3 regions of the Bacillus sp. CGMCC 1.60114 genome follow, and region 3 is predicted to be linked to each of the others. Evidence: riboswitches for the same ligand, from Rfam matches in the RefSeq annotation. Region 3 holds a riboswitch; each other region holds the start of a gene.

Region 1 (4,880 bases), on a different contig from region 3:
ACATCAACATTACCGCCACTTAATACAGAGACAATCTTTTTCCCTTGCTCAGGCACCTTTCCATATAGCATCGCAGCTAATGAAGTAGCACCAGATCCTTCTACAAGTAATTTATTACGCTCTAATAACATAAGCATTGTCCGAGCAATCTCCATTTCATCGACGCAGAAAATATCATCTACATAGCGCTGCACAAGCTGAAAAGTGAGATCCCCTGGTCTTTTTACTGCAATTCCGTCTGCCATTGTTGGTGTTGACTCTACCGTTATCCTTTGTTTTTCAGTAAGAGATCGTTTCATACTAGGACACGCCAACGCCTGTACACCATAGATTTTCACAGATGGCTTTTGTTCTTTAATTGCCATCGCAACGCCCGCAATTAAACCACCACCACCAATAGGACAAATGACCGCATCAACATCATCAAGCTGCTGCAATATTTCTAACCCAACTGTTCCTTGTCCAGCAATAACAAGCTCATCATCAAATGGATGTACAAACGTCGCTCCTGTTCGTTCCTTTAAATCAAGTGCATATGCTAATGCTTCATCAAATACATTCCCTTGCAATTCAACATTAGCTCCGTAACGCTTTGTCGCAAGTATCTTACTAAGCGGGGCTCCTTTTGGCATAACAATCGTACAAGGAATACCGAGCATATTACTAGAATAAGCTACACCTTGTGCATGGTTACCAGCTGATGCTGCCACAACTCCTTTTTGCAATTCTTCTTTGCTAAGTGAAGTCATTTTATTATAAGAACCACGCACCTTAAAAGAACCCGTCTTTTGCAAATTTTCTAGTTTTAAGTATATTTCATTATGAGATAATTCACTAAATGTACTGGAGTAGTCTAACGGTGTTGTATGTACAATCCCCTTCATTTTTTCATGAGCAGCTATAATATTTTGTAACGAAATCATGTTTTCGCCTCCGAAACGATATATATTCATACACGTTAGTTTAAGCTACACAGTTTGTTTTATACGACAAAAAGAACCATTTCTCACGTTAGAAATGGTTCTTTTCATATATTAGCTTATTATTTTCTTACTAACTCGGCTAATTTCTTCGTACTATTATAAGGAGAATCTGCTAAGCTAATTGCAGAAATAATAGACACCCCGTCCGCACCTGCTTCAACGACAGAAGCAGCATTTTCAATTGTAATTCCACCAATACCGACAATCGGAATTTCAATGCCACTTTCGCGGAAGAAACGTAATCCTTCCGTTCCTTGTACTGCTTTTGCATCTTTTTTCGTATTTGTTGGAAAAATCGGTCCTACCCCTAAATAATCCGCGCCATTTTCAATCGCAAACCGTGCTTCTTCTATTGTATGAGCGGATACACCGATAATTTTATCTCCCATTTTTTCACGTACTGTCTTAATGCCCTCATCATCTTGTCCAACATGAACGCCATCTGCATCTAATTCTAGCGCTAATTCCACATCATCATTTACGATAAACGGAACATTATATTCTTTACATAAAGACTGAAGCTGTTTTGCAAATGCATATCGTTCTTCTCCAGTTAACGCTCCGTCACCTTTTTCGCGATATTGAAAGATTGTAATCCCACCATCAAGTGCTTCTTTCATGACTTGCAATGGATCTTTGCGGCAATTATTGCTCCCCATAATAAAATATACTTGTAATAGCTCGGACATATACTGTTTATCGATGCGCGCCATTTCTCTCATCCTTTCTTACCGAACTTCTTCGACATTCCCATATTGTTCAACGTCTTTTGCAGTAACACTTGCTAACTGATTAAGAAATTCAATTTGGAAACTTCCTGGTCCCTGTTCAGCTGTTTTGTTTGCCGCAATTTCTGCCGCTACACCGTAAAACGTTACTGCTGCGACTGCTGCTTTTACATAGTCTCTTTCGACTGCTGCAAATGCTCCAATCACAGATGTTAATAAACAGCCCGTTCCTGTTACTTTTGTTAAAATGGGATGACCGTTACGAAGAATGAATGTTCTTTCTCCATCTGTTATAACGTCTTCTTTTCCAGTAATAACAATAGCGGTATCTAGCTGCTCTGCTGCTTGTTTCGCAATTGAAACAACATCACCGTTTCCTTCCCCTGCATCAACACCTTTAATCTCCCATTTCTCATCAATAACATTTGCAATTTCCGCTGCATTGCCACGGATGATTGCTAGTTTCACTTCACTTGGAATATGTCTCGCAACTTCTGTTCGATACAAAGTTGCACCAGCACCAACAGGATCAAACAAAACTGGTACATTGTGTGTATTTGCTGATTTCCCAGCAATGAGCATCGCTTCTACTTCTTCCGGGCGAAGTGTTCCCATATTTAAAACAAGCGCTCCAGCAATGCTTGCCATTTCAGCTACTTCTTCTTTCGCATATGCCATCACAGGCGATGCACCTAATGCGAGTAAACCATTAGCTGTAAAATTTGTCACAACAACATTTGTAATATTATGAACGAGTGGATTTCTTTCTCGTACTGTTTCAATTACTTGTGCAATTTCTTCGATTTTCATATTTGTCCATCTCCTTTTCTAATAATGGGAGATATAGCCAAAAAGACACTTTGCGCATGCAAAGTGTCTTAATATATGCTTTCACACTCTCCCTACGCTGGCATTATCCAACAGGTTCAAATGGTCAACGACAGATTAGCCGTACTCTCAGTTTGCATCCGCAAACTCCCATGTGTTTTATTATTCATCTAATTCAGAGTCTACTCTTATTCTCTCAAAATCACAAGTTACATTTTGTTATGAAAATTCTTCTCCTCTTAACTAACCAAAGATATAGAGTATTTCATTCATAACAATGGATGCGAATCTTCGGAATAACTGAATCCAAAAGGGATGTATGCTATAGTTAACTTACGGAAATTCGAAAGGATGTTTGAAATATGGCAAAAAGTGTTGTAATTGCTGAAAAACCTTCTGTTGCACGTGATATTGCACGTGTATTGAAGTGTGATAAAAAAGGAAATGGTTATATTGAAGGCAGTAAGTATATCGTTACTTGGGCTTTAGGGCATCTCGTTACATTAGCAGATCCAGAAAGTTATGATATGAAATATAAAAAATGGAATCTAGAAGATCTTCCAATGCTACCTGAACGCTTAAAATTAACAGTAATCAAGCAGACTGGCAAACAGTTCAATGCTGTTAAAAGTCAACTGACTAGAAATGATGTAAATGAAATCATCGTGGCTACAGATGCAGGAAGAGAAGGAGAATTAGTCGCTCGTTGGATTATTGATAAAGTTAAAATTAATAAACCTATTAAACGTCTATGGATTTCATCTGTTACTGATAAAGCAATTAAAGATGGCTTTGCAAACTTGAAGCCTGGTAAAGCATATGACAATTTATATGCTTCAGCTGTCGCACGTTCGGAAGCCGACTGGTATATCGGTCTTAACGCAACACGTGCATTAACTACAAGGTTCAATGCACAACTAAATTGCGGTCGTGTACAAACGCCTACTGTGGCGATCATTGCGGGTCGTGAAGACGAAATTAAAAACTTCAAAGCGCAAACATACTATGGTATCGAGGCTCAAACAACAGACAAGTTAAAATTAACTTGGCAAGATGCGAAAGGCAATAGTCGTAGTTTCGATAAAGAAAAAATCGATGCGATTGTAAAAAAACTAGGAAAACAAAATGCTACTGTAGTGGAAATTGAGAAAAAGCCTAAGAAGTCGTTTGCTCCTGGTCTTTATGATTTAACAGAACTACAACGTGATGCGAATAAAATCTTTGGTTATTCTGCAAAAGAAACGTTAAATATTATGCAAAAACTGTATGAGCAGCACAAAGTACTAACATACCCTCGTACAGATTCGCGTTATATCTCATCTGACATCGTCGGGACACTTCCAGAACGTCTGAAAGCTTGCGGAGTAGGTGAGTATCGTTCTTTAGCTAATAAAGTCTTAAATAAACCAATAAAAACTTCTAAAGCGTTTGTTGATGATAGTAAAGTAAGTGATCACCATGCAATCATCCCAACAGAAAGTTATGTAAACTTCTCAGCTTTCACAGATAAAGAACGCAAAATTTATGATCTAGTTGTAAAACGTTTCTTAGCAGTTTTATTCCCAGCCTTCGAATACGAGCAACTAACGCTACGCGCAAAAATTGGCGATGAAAACTTCGTCGCGCGCGGTAAAACAATTGTTAATTCTGGCTGGAAAGAAGTATACGAAAATCGCTTTGAAGATGACGATGCAGTAGACGATTTAAAAGAACAGATTTTACCTCGCATCGAACAAGGCGATACATTAAACGTGAAACTAATTGCCCAAACATCAGGTCAAACAAAGCCACCTGCACGCTTTAATGAGGCAACATTACTTTCAGCAATGGAAAATCCTACAAAGTACATGGGCACGCAAAATAAACAACTTGCAGACACGTTAAAATCAACCGGTGGACTAGGTACGGTTGCTACACGTGCTGATATTATTGATAAATTATTCAATTCGTTCTTAATCGAAAAGCGCGGCAAAGATATTCATATTACATCAAAAGGCCGTCAGTTACTTGATTTAGTACCGGAAGAATTAAAATCACCTACACTAACTGCTGAGTGGGAGCAAAAGCTTGAGGCAATTGCGAAGGGAAAATTGAAAAAAGACGTATTCATTTCCGAAATGAAAAACTACACAAAAGAAATTGTTTCTGAAATTAAATCGAGCGATAAAAAATACAAACACGACAACATTTCCACAAAAACTTGCCCTGACTGCGGTAAACCGATGCTAGAAGTAAACGGCAAAAAAGGAAAAATGCTTGTGTGCCAAGATCGTGAATGCGGTCATCGTAAAAACGTATCCCGCACTACAAACGCACGCTGTCCTCAGTGTAAGAAAAAACT
Region 2 (4,880 bases), on a different contig from region 3:
GGGGTTAAATGTTGAATGTGTAAACTAGAGATATACATGTATTTTTCTCCATCATACAATACAATAATATCTGAGCCTTTATCAATCAAAATTCCTTCAAATGGAATAATTTCCCTAGATAGTGTCACTTCTATGGGCTGATTAATATATTTTTGTAAATGAAGCATAATAATCACCTTTCTCGTAATTACATAATCTCCTCCTTCTAACATAGTGGAAGGAGGGAGATGTTTTAAGGCGCGAAGATTAATTTAACCCAGTAATATAAACATAGTAGTGTAAAAATGACGGTTGGCGGAATGACAAGAAATGTAGTTTTTATATAGGTATCCCAGCCAATATTTACTTTTCCTTTTTTCACAATATACATCCACATTAAGCTTGCTAATGTACCAATCGGGAGTAATAGTGAGCCTATATCACTACCGATGATGTTTGCAAGATAAATGGTTTTCAATGTAATAGGATCTAGTCCCATCTGGGTGAGTTCAATTGTGCCAATCATTAAGGCAGGATGGTTATTAAAAAGATTAGAAAGGATAGAGACTAAGCCGCCCATAACAAAAGTGGCATGAAATAAACTACCAGTGATGAGTGGTTGAAATGTAGCTATGAGTAGTTTGGTTAAACCGATGTTATTAAGTCCATACACAATCACGTACATAGAAAATGCGAAAATTAACACGTACCAAGGGGTTTTTTTAATCATATCATAAGGTGAGATGCGCAGTTTGTACCATCTCCACCCGAGTAAAATAACGGAGCCGGTGACTGCTACAATGGCGATAGAAAACTGAAAGAAAGATGCTATAAATAAGCTGAGGCGAACGCATAAAACAAATAATAGAATGCCAAGCATAAACCTTGTTCGCTTACGATTTTCATCAATTGCGGGACGTGGTTGCAGTGGATGAAAGGGTTTTTTAACGAAATTTTCATCTAAGTATGTCGATAAGACCGGGAGTTTTTGAGGAATTTTCTTTCGAAAAACAATGAGTAATAAAAATGACATAAAGAGGAGGCCTAACGTAGCGGGAACAAACATCATGGCTGTGTGCATGTATAAGTCCATATCAATAATTCTCAAGGCGATTAAATTCACAATATTGCTTACACCAATCGGCGCACTTGATGCAGTAGCGATGAGTGCACCACTTAGTAAGTAAGGTATTTTTTGATCATGTGTGAGTCGTAAATGATGTAACAAAAGCAGTAAAATGGGAGTTGTAATTAAGATGCTACCATCGTTATTGAAGAATAATGTCATGAGAAAACAAAGAAGATTTGTATACCAAAAGAGGCGAATACCAGAGCTTTTTGCTTTTTTAGCAAGTTGAACGGCGCACCAATAAAAAAAGCCGAAACTCTCTAATACGATTGCCATAACAATGGTAGCCATAATTGTTATGGCGGCGCCAATAATTTTTGAGCTAATATCACCCAAGTCGGTAAGAGAAACTGTACCGCTTAAAATGACAATCACTGCACCAACTGTTGCTGGAATTGCTTCATTCATCCCTTTGGGACGCCAAAAGATGATGAGCGTGGTTCCGAGAAAAGCGAGTATGGTTATTGTAGATTGTAGGTTTATCAACTCTTTCACCCCTGTTCTTATAGTGAAAAGTTTGCATAAGACATACGTCCTGCACTGGCTTATATACTATATGTATGAAGTGCGTATTCGGCTTGTACTGAGTGAAATACCCATTTTTTGAATAAGGAAAAGAAATGATATAAATACCTTTGCATTTTTTTAACAATGATGTATGATAAGAACGTAGTAAAAACTTAATCAGTGATAAACTAGGGGTGCCCAAGAGAGTTGGGCTGAGAGAGAAGTACATTGAAACTTCTTAACCCTTTGGACCTGATCTGGTTCGTACCAGCGGAGGGAAGTTAACGGCTTTACATAACAATGCCTTATGTTGCCAGGTCCTATTCTTTATTATGGACCTGGCTTTTTTATTTGAGCATACGTTGGCCGCTAGTTCTCGTCCTGAGCTAAAGAAAAGCGGAGGTTACTTCGCTAAGACACAGGGGAGGAAACACATTTATGAAACAATCTGTTTCAGCTGAGCAAATTGAGTTGAAGTCAAGTTTACCAGGAAGCCAGAAGGTATATGTAGAAGGTACGCGTGAAGATATGAAAGTACCGATGCGCGAGATTGCGCAAAGCGATACAAACGGTGTAGCAAATCCATCTATTCGTGTGTATGATACGAGTGGTCCTTATACGGATCCTGATTACACAGTGGAATTAGAAAAGGGGATTCCAACGCCGCGCCGCTGCTGGATTGTGGAACGCGGAGATGTAGAAGAGTACGAAGGCCGTGAAGTGAAACCGGAAGATGATGGTGTGAAAGTAGCAGCTACACATACGCCTGTATTCCCGCAAATGGGACGTAAGCCGCTTCGCGCAAAAGCTGGGGAAAATGTTACACAAATGCATTATGCGCGTAAAGGAATTATCACAGCAGAGATGGAATATGTGGCGATTCGTGAAGGCGTGGAACCAGAATTTGTACGTAAGGAAATTGCTGAAGGTCGTGCCATTTTACCGGCAAACATTAATCACCCGGAAGCAGAACCAATGATTATCGGACGTAACTTTCATGTGAAAGTAAATGCGAATATCGGGAACTCAGCGGTATCATCGTCGATTGCAGAAGAAGTAGAGAAGATGACATGGGCAACGCGCTGGGGTGCAGATACAATTATGGACCTTTCTACTGGGAAAAACATTCATACGACACGTGAATGGATTATTCGTAATGCGCCTGTACCAGTTGGAACAGTACCGATTTACCAAGCGCTTGAGAAAGTAAACGGGATCGCGGAAGATTTAACGTGGGAAGTATACCGTGATACGCTAATTGAACAAGCGGAGCAAGGAGTAGATTACTTTACAATTCATGCTGGTGTACTGCTTCGTTACATTCCGCTTACAGCAAAGCGTGTAACGGGAATTGTATCACGCGGCGGTTCGATTATGGCTCAGTGGTGTTTATATCACCATCAAGAAAACTTCTTATATACACATTTTGAAGAGATTTGTGAAATTATGAAGAAGTACGATGTTTCCTTCTCCCTTGGAGATGGATTACGCCCTGGCTCAATTGCGGATGCAAACGACGAAGCTCAATTTTCTGAGCTGGAAACATTAGGAGAACTTACGCAAATTGCTTGGAAGCATGATGTGCAAGTGATGATTGAAGGCCCAGGACATGTACCGATGCATTTAATTAAAGAGAATATGGATAAAGAACTCGACATTTGTCATGGTGCACCGTTCTATACGCTCGGACCATTAACGACAGACATTGCACCGGGTTACGACCATATTACTTCTGCGATTGGAGCAGCGATGATTGGCTGGTTCGGTACAGCAATGCTTTGCTATGTAACACCAAAAGAACATCTTGGCTTACCAAACAAAGATGATGTTCGTGAAGGTGTTATTACGTACAAAATTGCCGCGCATGCTGCTGACCTTGCAAAAGGCCATAAAACAGCACATCAGCGTGATGACGCTCTTTCTAAAGCGCGTTTTGAATTCCGCTGGCGTGATCAATTTAATTTATCGTTAGATCCTGAGCGTGCAATGGAATATCACGATGAAACATTACCAGCAGAAGGAGCAAAGACAGCGCATTTCTGCTCAATGTGTGGTCCGAAGTTTTGCAGTATGAGAATTTCGCATGATATTCGTGAGTATGCAAAGGATAATGATTTAGAAACAACAGAAGCAATCTCAAAAGGTATGAAAGAAAAAGCAGAAGAGTTTAAAGAAACAGGCAGTCAATTATATCGATAATTAGAAAGTATCTTTTTGAACACCTCTTAATCTATGATCATGTGTACCCTAACCTAATATAGATAATGGTCCCCCTGCTGCGCGAGAGCAGGGGGATTTTGTTATTCCGTCAAGAATACTCTACATGAAAAGTAAGACGAATCGGAAGGAGAAAAATGAAGCAGAAAATTGTTTCTGCTACTGCATTTATATTACAGATTCTTTTTGTCGTTACATGTATTTTGTTATTGTCACCAAATTATGAGAAACAAATGGATATTATCATAACAGCTGTTGGCACGTTGTTTCTTGTGCTTGGTAGTTTTGGGCTTTCTGTATATTCATTTGCGAAGAAGTGATATTCGAAATTACCGTTTTTCTTTATCATTACATCATATATGTTGCTGGCTTATTTCATATTGGCTTGTATTGAAATTCCACCTTATCTCTATCACCGATTTGTGGAGCGTTAGTATGTATAGAAATAGGAACCTTCCGTATATATTTTGGAGGGTCCCTATCGGCTGTTGGATTTAATGGGCGAAGACGAGTTGCACCCAGTAGTATAGGAGGAAGAGTGTTACGATTGTTGTGAGTGGAATGACAATCAAGGAGACACTCAAGTAATCTTTCCATTTTACTTTGATTTTATTTTGTTTCAAAATATACATCCAAATAAGGGAAGCAAGTGTACCAATTGGTAGTAATAATGATCCCATATCGCTACCAATGATGTTTGCGAGGTAGATCGTTTTGAGGGTAATAGGATCTAATCCCATTTCTGTTAAAGTAATGGTTCCAATCATTAAGGCCGGATGGTTGTTAAAGAAGTTTGATAGAAGTGAAACGAGTCCGCCCATCATAAAGCTTGCATGTAATAAACTTTGATTTACGATTGGCTCACATACTTGTACAAGCCAAGCTGTTAATCCAGCATTATGAAGTCCGTAAATAATGACGTACATGGAAAAAGCAAATATGAGAATGTGCCACGGTGTCTTTTTTAATATATCGACTGGATTTGTTCGTAAATAATACCATCTCCATACGAGTAGAACGAGGGAGCCAATTACGGCAACAATTTCAA
Region 3 (4,880 bases):
CGTTTACTAAAATAACCAAGTCCCGCTTGCGCCCCAAGCCATTCTCCCATTGCTGCCCCAATAACACTGAATGGCACAGCCACCTTCAAAGCAGAGAAAAAATATGGGAGTGCGGATGGCAATTTTAATTTTAAGAAAATGTCTTTTTTTGTTGCACCATATGTAATCAAAAGCTCTTCCCATTCCTTTTTCGTACTGCGGAGGCCATCATACGTATTCACCGCAATTGGGAAGAACGTAATAAGTACTGTGACAACAACCTTACTCCAAATAGAGTAGCCAAACCATAAAACAAATAACGGTGCCAAAGCTGTAATTGGAATTGTTTGTGAAGCAACTAATAATGGATAAAATGCTTTCTCAGCAAATGAGCTCATACTCATCATCATTGCTAAACTAACACCTAATACAACGGAAATGACAATACCGATAACTGTAACAGAAAGAGTTGCTGGTAAATGCACTGTAAGCAATATATCCCGCAAATCCCATATTTTTCGAACAATGGCACTTGGGGAGGGTAAAATGTACATTTCATCAAGAATCCTCGCTCCTACTTCCCAACCGATAAGAAAAATAGCAGTAACAATAAAAGCTGGAACATAGTCTACAATTCTTTTCATACAAGTACCTGCCGTTGTAACATCCCAATGAGCTCATCTTTTAACGCCAACATTTCCGGGCGATGCAAATCCATTCGAGATCGTTCTTGTCCAAGAGGTACAATCCGTTCTGTCAATGATGTAATGGGCTGCTCTGTTACGATAAAAATACGATTGGAAAGATAAAGCGCTTCCTCAACATCATGTGTAATAAATACAATCGTTTTTTGCCAATGCTTCCATTGTTCAAACAACCACTCCTGCAGAGATGCTTTCGTCAATGCATCGAGTGCACTAAATGGTTCATCTAATAGTAAAAGATCACCGCCCGTTAACAACGTACGAATAAAAGATACACGTTGACGCATTCCACCTGATAAATCTTTTGGCTGTTTATTTTCATACCCTTGCAGTCCAAACTGCTCCAATAATTTTTGTGCTTGCATTTGTGCTTCTTTTTTCTTCACACCTTGACATTCAAGAGGCAATGCTGCATTTTCGATAATCGTTCGCCATGGAAGTAACATATCTTTTTGTGGCATATATCCAACAGGGTGATTCGTTTCTCCTATTACATCAACAGTGCCCTCGTTTGCTTTCTCGAGCCCTGTAATGAGCCGAAACAATGTACTTTTCCCGCAGCCACTCGGACCAATAATACTAACGAATTCTCCTTGTTGTACTGCAGCATCAAGATTCGCTATAATCTGCTTCTCATCATAATGAAAGGAAACATTATGAAATTGTAGTATGTTCTTGCTCCTCAAAACCCCACATCTCCTTACGATATGCCATATCCCAGAATAAATATTCAAAACGACTGGAATATAAGAAGATTTCTTCTAAACGATTTAATTCTTCTTCTGTTTTCCCAATTGTAATTTCATTAAATAGATCAATTAACCATACACAAAGATTTCCGTATTCTTCAGAGCTATACCCTTGAATCCATTCACCAAAAAATTCGTGGTCGCGTGCTCCTGGAATATCATTTAAACGCTTTCCAATTTCCCAATAACTCCACATACACGGAAGCAACGCTGCAATTAACTCAGCAAGTGTACCGTTCTGTGATACGGACATCATATAGTTTGTATATGCTAGATTCATAGCAGATGGCTTTGCTAATTCCATTTCTTCAACAGAAATTCCTAAACGCTTTGCGTATTGTTTATGAATCGTCATTTCTCCATTTAAAATCCCATCGATTTGTTCAGCAAACTTCGCCATTACTTTTGGGTTTGTTGCTTTTACAACACCGATTGCATATAATTTTGCGTAATCTAACAAATACAAATAATCTTGAACAATATAATATTGAAATCTATCTTTCTCTAACGTTCCATCTCCCATACCCGTTACAAATGGATGATTATGGCTCTTCTCCCAAATAGGTTGTACCTTTTCAAATAACCTTTCACAAAATGTCATCTATATTTCCCCTTCCTATATATTTCTCCAAATAAAAAACCACTTCTATATAAGAAGTGGCCACAGCAAACAAAAAAACTTCATTTGTTGTTTCCACTTCCCTACGCTAGTATCACCTAGATCAGGTTATAAGGGTTAAGGTTTCTACCTCTCTCAGCTTTCAAGCACCCCTAGTGGTGTTCTATTAAATTTTCAATAAAAAATCCCCGTTTCTATGCATAAAGAAACGGGGACGTTATTTACATCGTCCAAATTGCTTCCCTACGCTAGCATCATCTAGATCAGGTTCAAGGGTCAAAGACTACGGTCTTACTCTCAGCTAGCAACACTAGCTCCCCTAGCATTATATTCATTTAACATAGTCAGTATACCATCGCCATATCTCATGGGCAACTCTTTTAAGTTATAAAGTCAAATTTCCATATGTGTTAATTTTAATCCAAAAATGGTCAATTAAACCAAAATACGTCTTATGGGAAGCTTTTCCTCTTAAAACATCTCCTTAAAATATCAATATTTTGAGCGGAATACAGCATCATTCTCTATGTGTTTTGTAAATTTAGAAAAACGCAAATTTCTTTTATCTATTTTCATAATACTAATAAATCTGCTATCCTTTTATTATATGACTTTATAGCTAAAAAAATGTTCATATATTTTTTTTAGTATTACATTTCTATGCACACAAGACAAATTTAATATTGTTATATTATAATTAAGAGTATAACAAATTATTACATAAGGAGGTCTCTAGTTATATGAACATGAAAACCGCAGCAATAACAGCAGCTACTGTCGCAGTCGCTTCTATGCTCCCATCTATGACAGATTCCACTGTACAAACTGTAGCAGCAGAGCAAAAACCAAAAACAAAAATTGGTTATGTAAAAACGAATACATTACAAATGTATTCTAGTCCTAAAGCAACAGATTCTGTTATTGAAAACAGTGTACGTGATACTCCCGTTACAATTCTTGAAACAACAGACGAATGGTATAAAATTCAAACTCAAAATAAAACTGGCTATGTTAAAAAGGAAGCAATTTCTTTAACAAAACCAAGTAATGGTAAGCAACAATATATCGTTAATGCAGATGCATTAAACGTTCGCTCTGAACCAAATACACAATCTGAAATTATTGATGTATTACCAAATGGGAAATTTGTTACTGTTCAAGAAGAAGAAAATGGATGGTATAAAATTATACATAACGGGACAAATGGCTATGTAAAGAAAGAGTTTTTATCTAACGGAACTCAGCCACTAGTAAAAGGAGTTACTGTACAAGGCGGAAGCTCTTATTATGTTGCTACCCCAGCATTAAAAGTACGCAGCGGTGCTGGTACAAATACTGCTGTTATCGGCTCTTTAAAGAATGGAACACAGGTACAAGTCGTTGGACAGGTTGGCACATGGTATAAAATTCGATTCGGATCAGGATATGGCTATGTCGCACAACAATATATACTACAAGGACAACAGAAACAACAACAACAGCAACAAAAACAAGCTAAACCAGCTATTCCAGCTGTCTTTAAATATCCGGCTCAAGGAAAAATAAGCTCAGAATTTGACGTACGTTGGGGACAAATGCACTATGGCGTAGACATTGCATCAACAGGAAATGTTCCAATTCAAGCTGCTGCACCTGGCACTGTTGTTAAGTCTTATTATTCTACAAGCTATGGAAATGTTGTATTTGTTGCCCATTATATAAACGGGAATTTATATACAACTGTATATGCTCATATGAAAAATCGTGCGGTTAAAGTGGGCGATAAAGTAGCAACGGGTCAATTGCTCGGTTATATGGGAAATACAGGACATTCATATGGCCAACACTTACATTTTGAATTGCATAATGGAGAATGGAATTTTGAAAAAACAAATGCAGTAAATCCGCTTCCTTTCCTAGTTAGGTGATGGAAGATGACACGTAATATTCCATTAATTATTGAGTATTTAGCATTTTTCGGTTTAATTTGTTGTTTATTAATTTACAATACAAACATTGTATTTTTAAGCATCACTATTGCATTTGTTGCTTGTGAAGTGCTGATGGAAGTATTCAAAATTCGATTAAAACGACATATTTCACACATATATACTGCACTGTTCATTATAAGCTCCTTAATAACAAACATTATTTTTACTGGCCTACATGCCGCCGCAATTTTTCCGGTATTCTTTATGACTATTCTTCTTATTGTATCTCAATATATATATGTTCCAGAACATCGTAAACATCAATATCAAGAAACATAGAAAGAGGGAAAATGGTGCAACGCTTCTCCATAGCTAGTCTAACAAAATCTTTTTTGGACTCATATGAAAGAATGAATGAATTTTTTGGTATTAAAGAGAATAGAAATAGCCAATTCCTTTTATATGGCATGATTTGTCTCATAATAATTGCTTTTTGTATTTACTATTAAATAAGGATTCCACATAAAGTGGAATCCTTATTTGTATTCTACGCCATTTCTTTTTATTTACTAGATAAAGTATACTTTCTCAAAAAACGAACTTTATTAGTTCACTTAACCATTAGTTAAAAAGCACTAGATTAGTAGAAAATTCACTTTAGCCGCATGCATATTGTTCATAAATAAAACTCAAGTTATATTTTTGCTCTAAATTCATACGCTGCTCATCACTACACCAGTAAAATAAAATGTCGTGTATTGACGCATAGCGCTTATTCTTTAAAAATTGCTTGATAAAGGAAGGAAAACAATTCAGCAATTGTATAAATATATAATGGCGTAGTAGTTCCTCTTTATATCCTATTCCTTTACATATATACATGAGTTCCTCACAATAATATACATGCTGTGGAACTTGA

The links. Region 3 has a riboswitch for thiamine pyrophosphate ahead of tenA (thiaminase II). Riboswitches for the same ligand answer to the same signal wherever they lie in the genome.
Region 1: linked by a shared signal. The riboswitch ahead of thiM (hydroxyethylthiazole kinase) and the one ahead of tenA (thiaminase II) in region 3 are both predicted to bind thiamine pyrophosphate.
Region 2: linked by a shared signal. The riboswitch ahead of thiC (phosphomethylpyrimidine synthase ThiC) and the one ahead of tenA (thiaminase II) in region 3 are both predicted to bind thiamine pyrophosphate.

Annotation. Positions count from the first base shown of each region.
Region 1 is NZ_JBHTHG010000005.1:112,622-117,501, reverse strand. It holds gene ilvA (threonine ammonia-lyase) at 1-923, opposite strand, end outside; gene thiE (thiamine phosphate synthase) at 1,043-1,696, opposite strand; gene thiM (hydroxyethylthiazole kinase) at 1,712-2,521, opposite strand; TPP riboswitch at 2,594-2,703, opposite strand; gene ACFQZ1_RS02805 (DNA topoisomerase III) at 2,902-4,880, shown strand, end outside.
Region 2 is NZ_JBHTHG010000112.1:92,653-97,532, reverse strand. It holds gene ACFQZ1_RS18280 (DUF2642 domain-containing protein) at 1-167, opposite strand, end outside; gene ACFQZ1_RS18275 (arsenic transporter) at 233-1,591, opposite strand; TPP riboswitch at 1,796-1,911, shown strand; gene thiC (phosphomethylpyrimidine synthase ThiC) at 2,054-3,814, shown strand; gene ACFQZ1_RS18265 (hypothetical protein) at 3,970-4,152, shown strand; gene ACFQZ1_RS18260 (arsenic transporter) at 4,327-4,880, opposite strand, start outside.
Region 3 is NZ_JBHTHG010000119.1:4,199-9,078, reverse strand. It holds gene ACFQZ1_RS25535 (ABC transporter permease) at 1-623, opposite strand, end outside; gene ACFQZ1_RS25530 (ABC transporter ATP-binding protein) at 620-1,369, opposite strand; gene tenA (thiaminase II) at 1,338-2,033, opposite strand; TPP riboswitch at 2,115-2,215, opposite strand; TPP riboswitch at 2,275-2,382, opposite strand; gene ACFQZ1_RS25520 (SH3 domain-containing protein) at 2,792-3,958, shown strand; gene ACFQZ1_RS25515 (hypothetical protein) at 3,965-4,300, shown strand; gene ACFQZ1_RS25510 (DUF3965 domain-containing protein) at 4,619-4,880, opposite strand, start outside.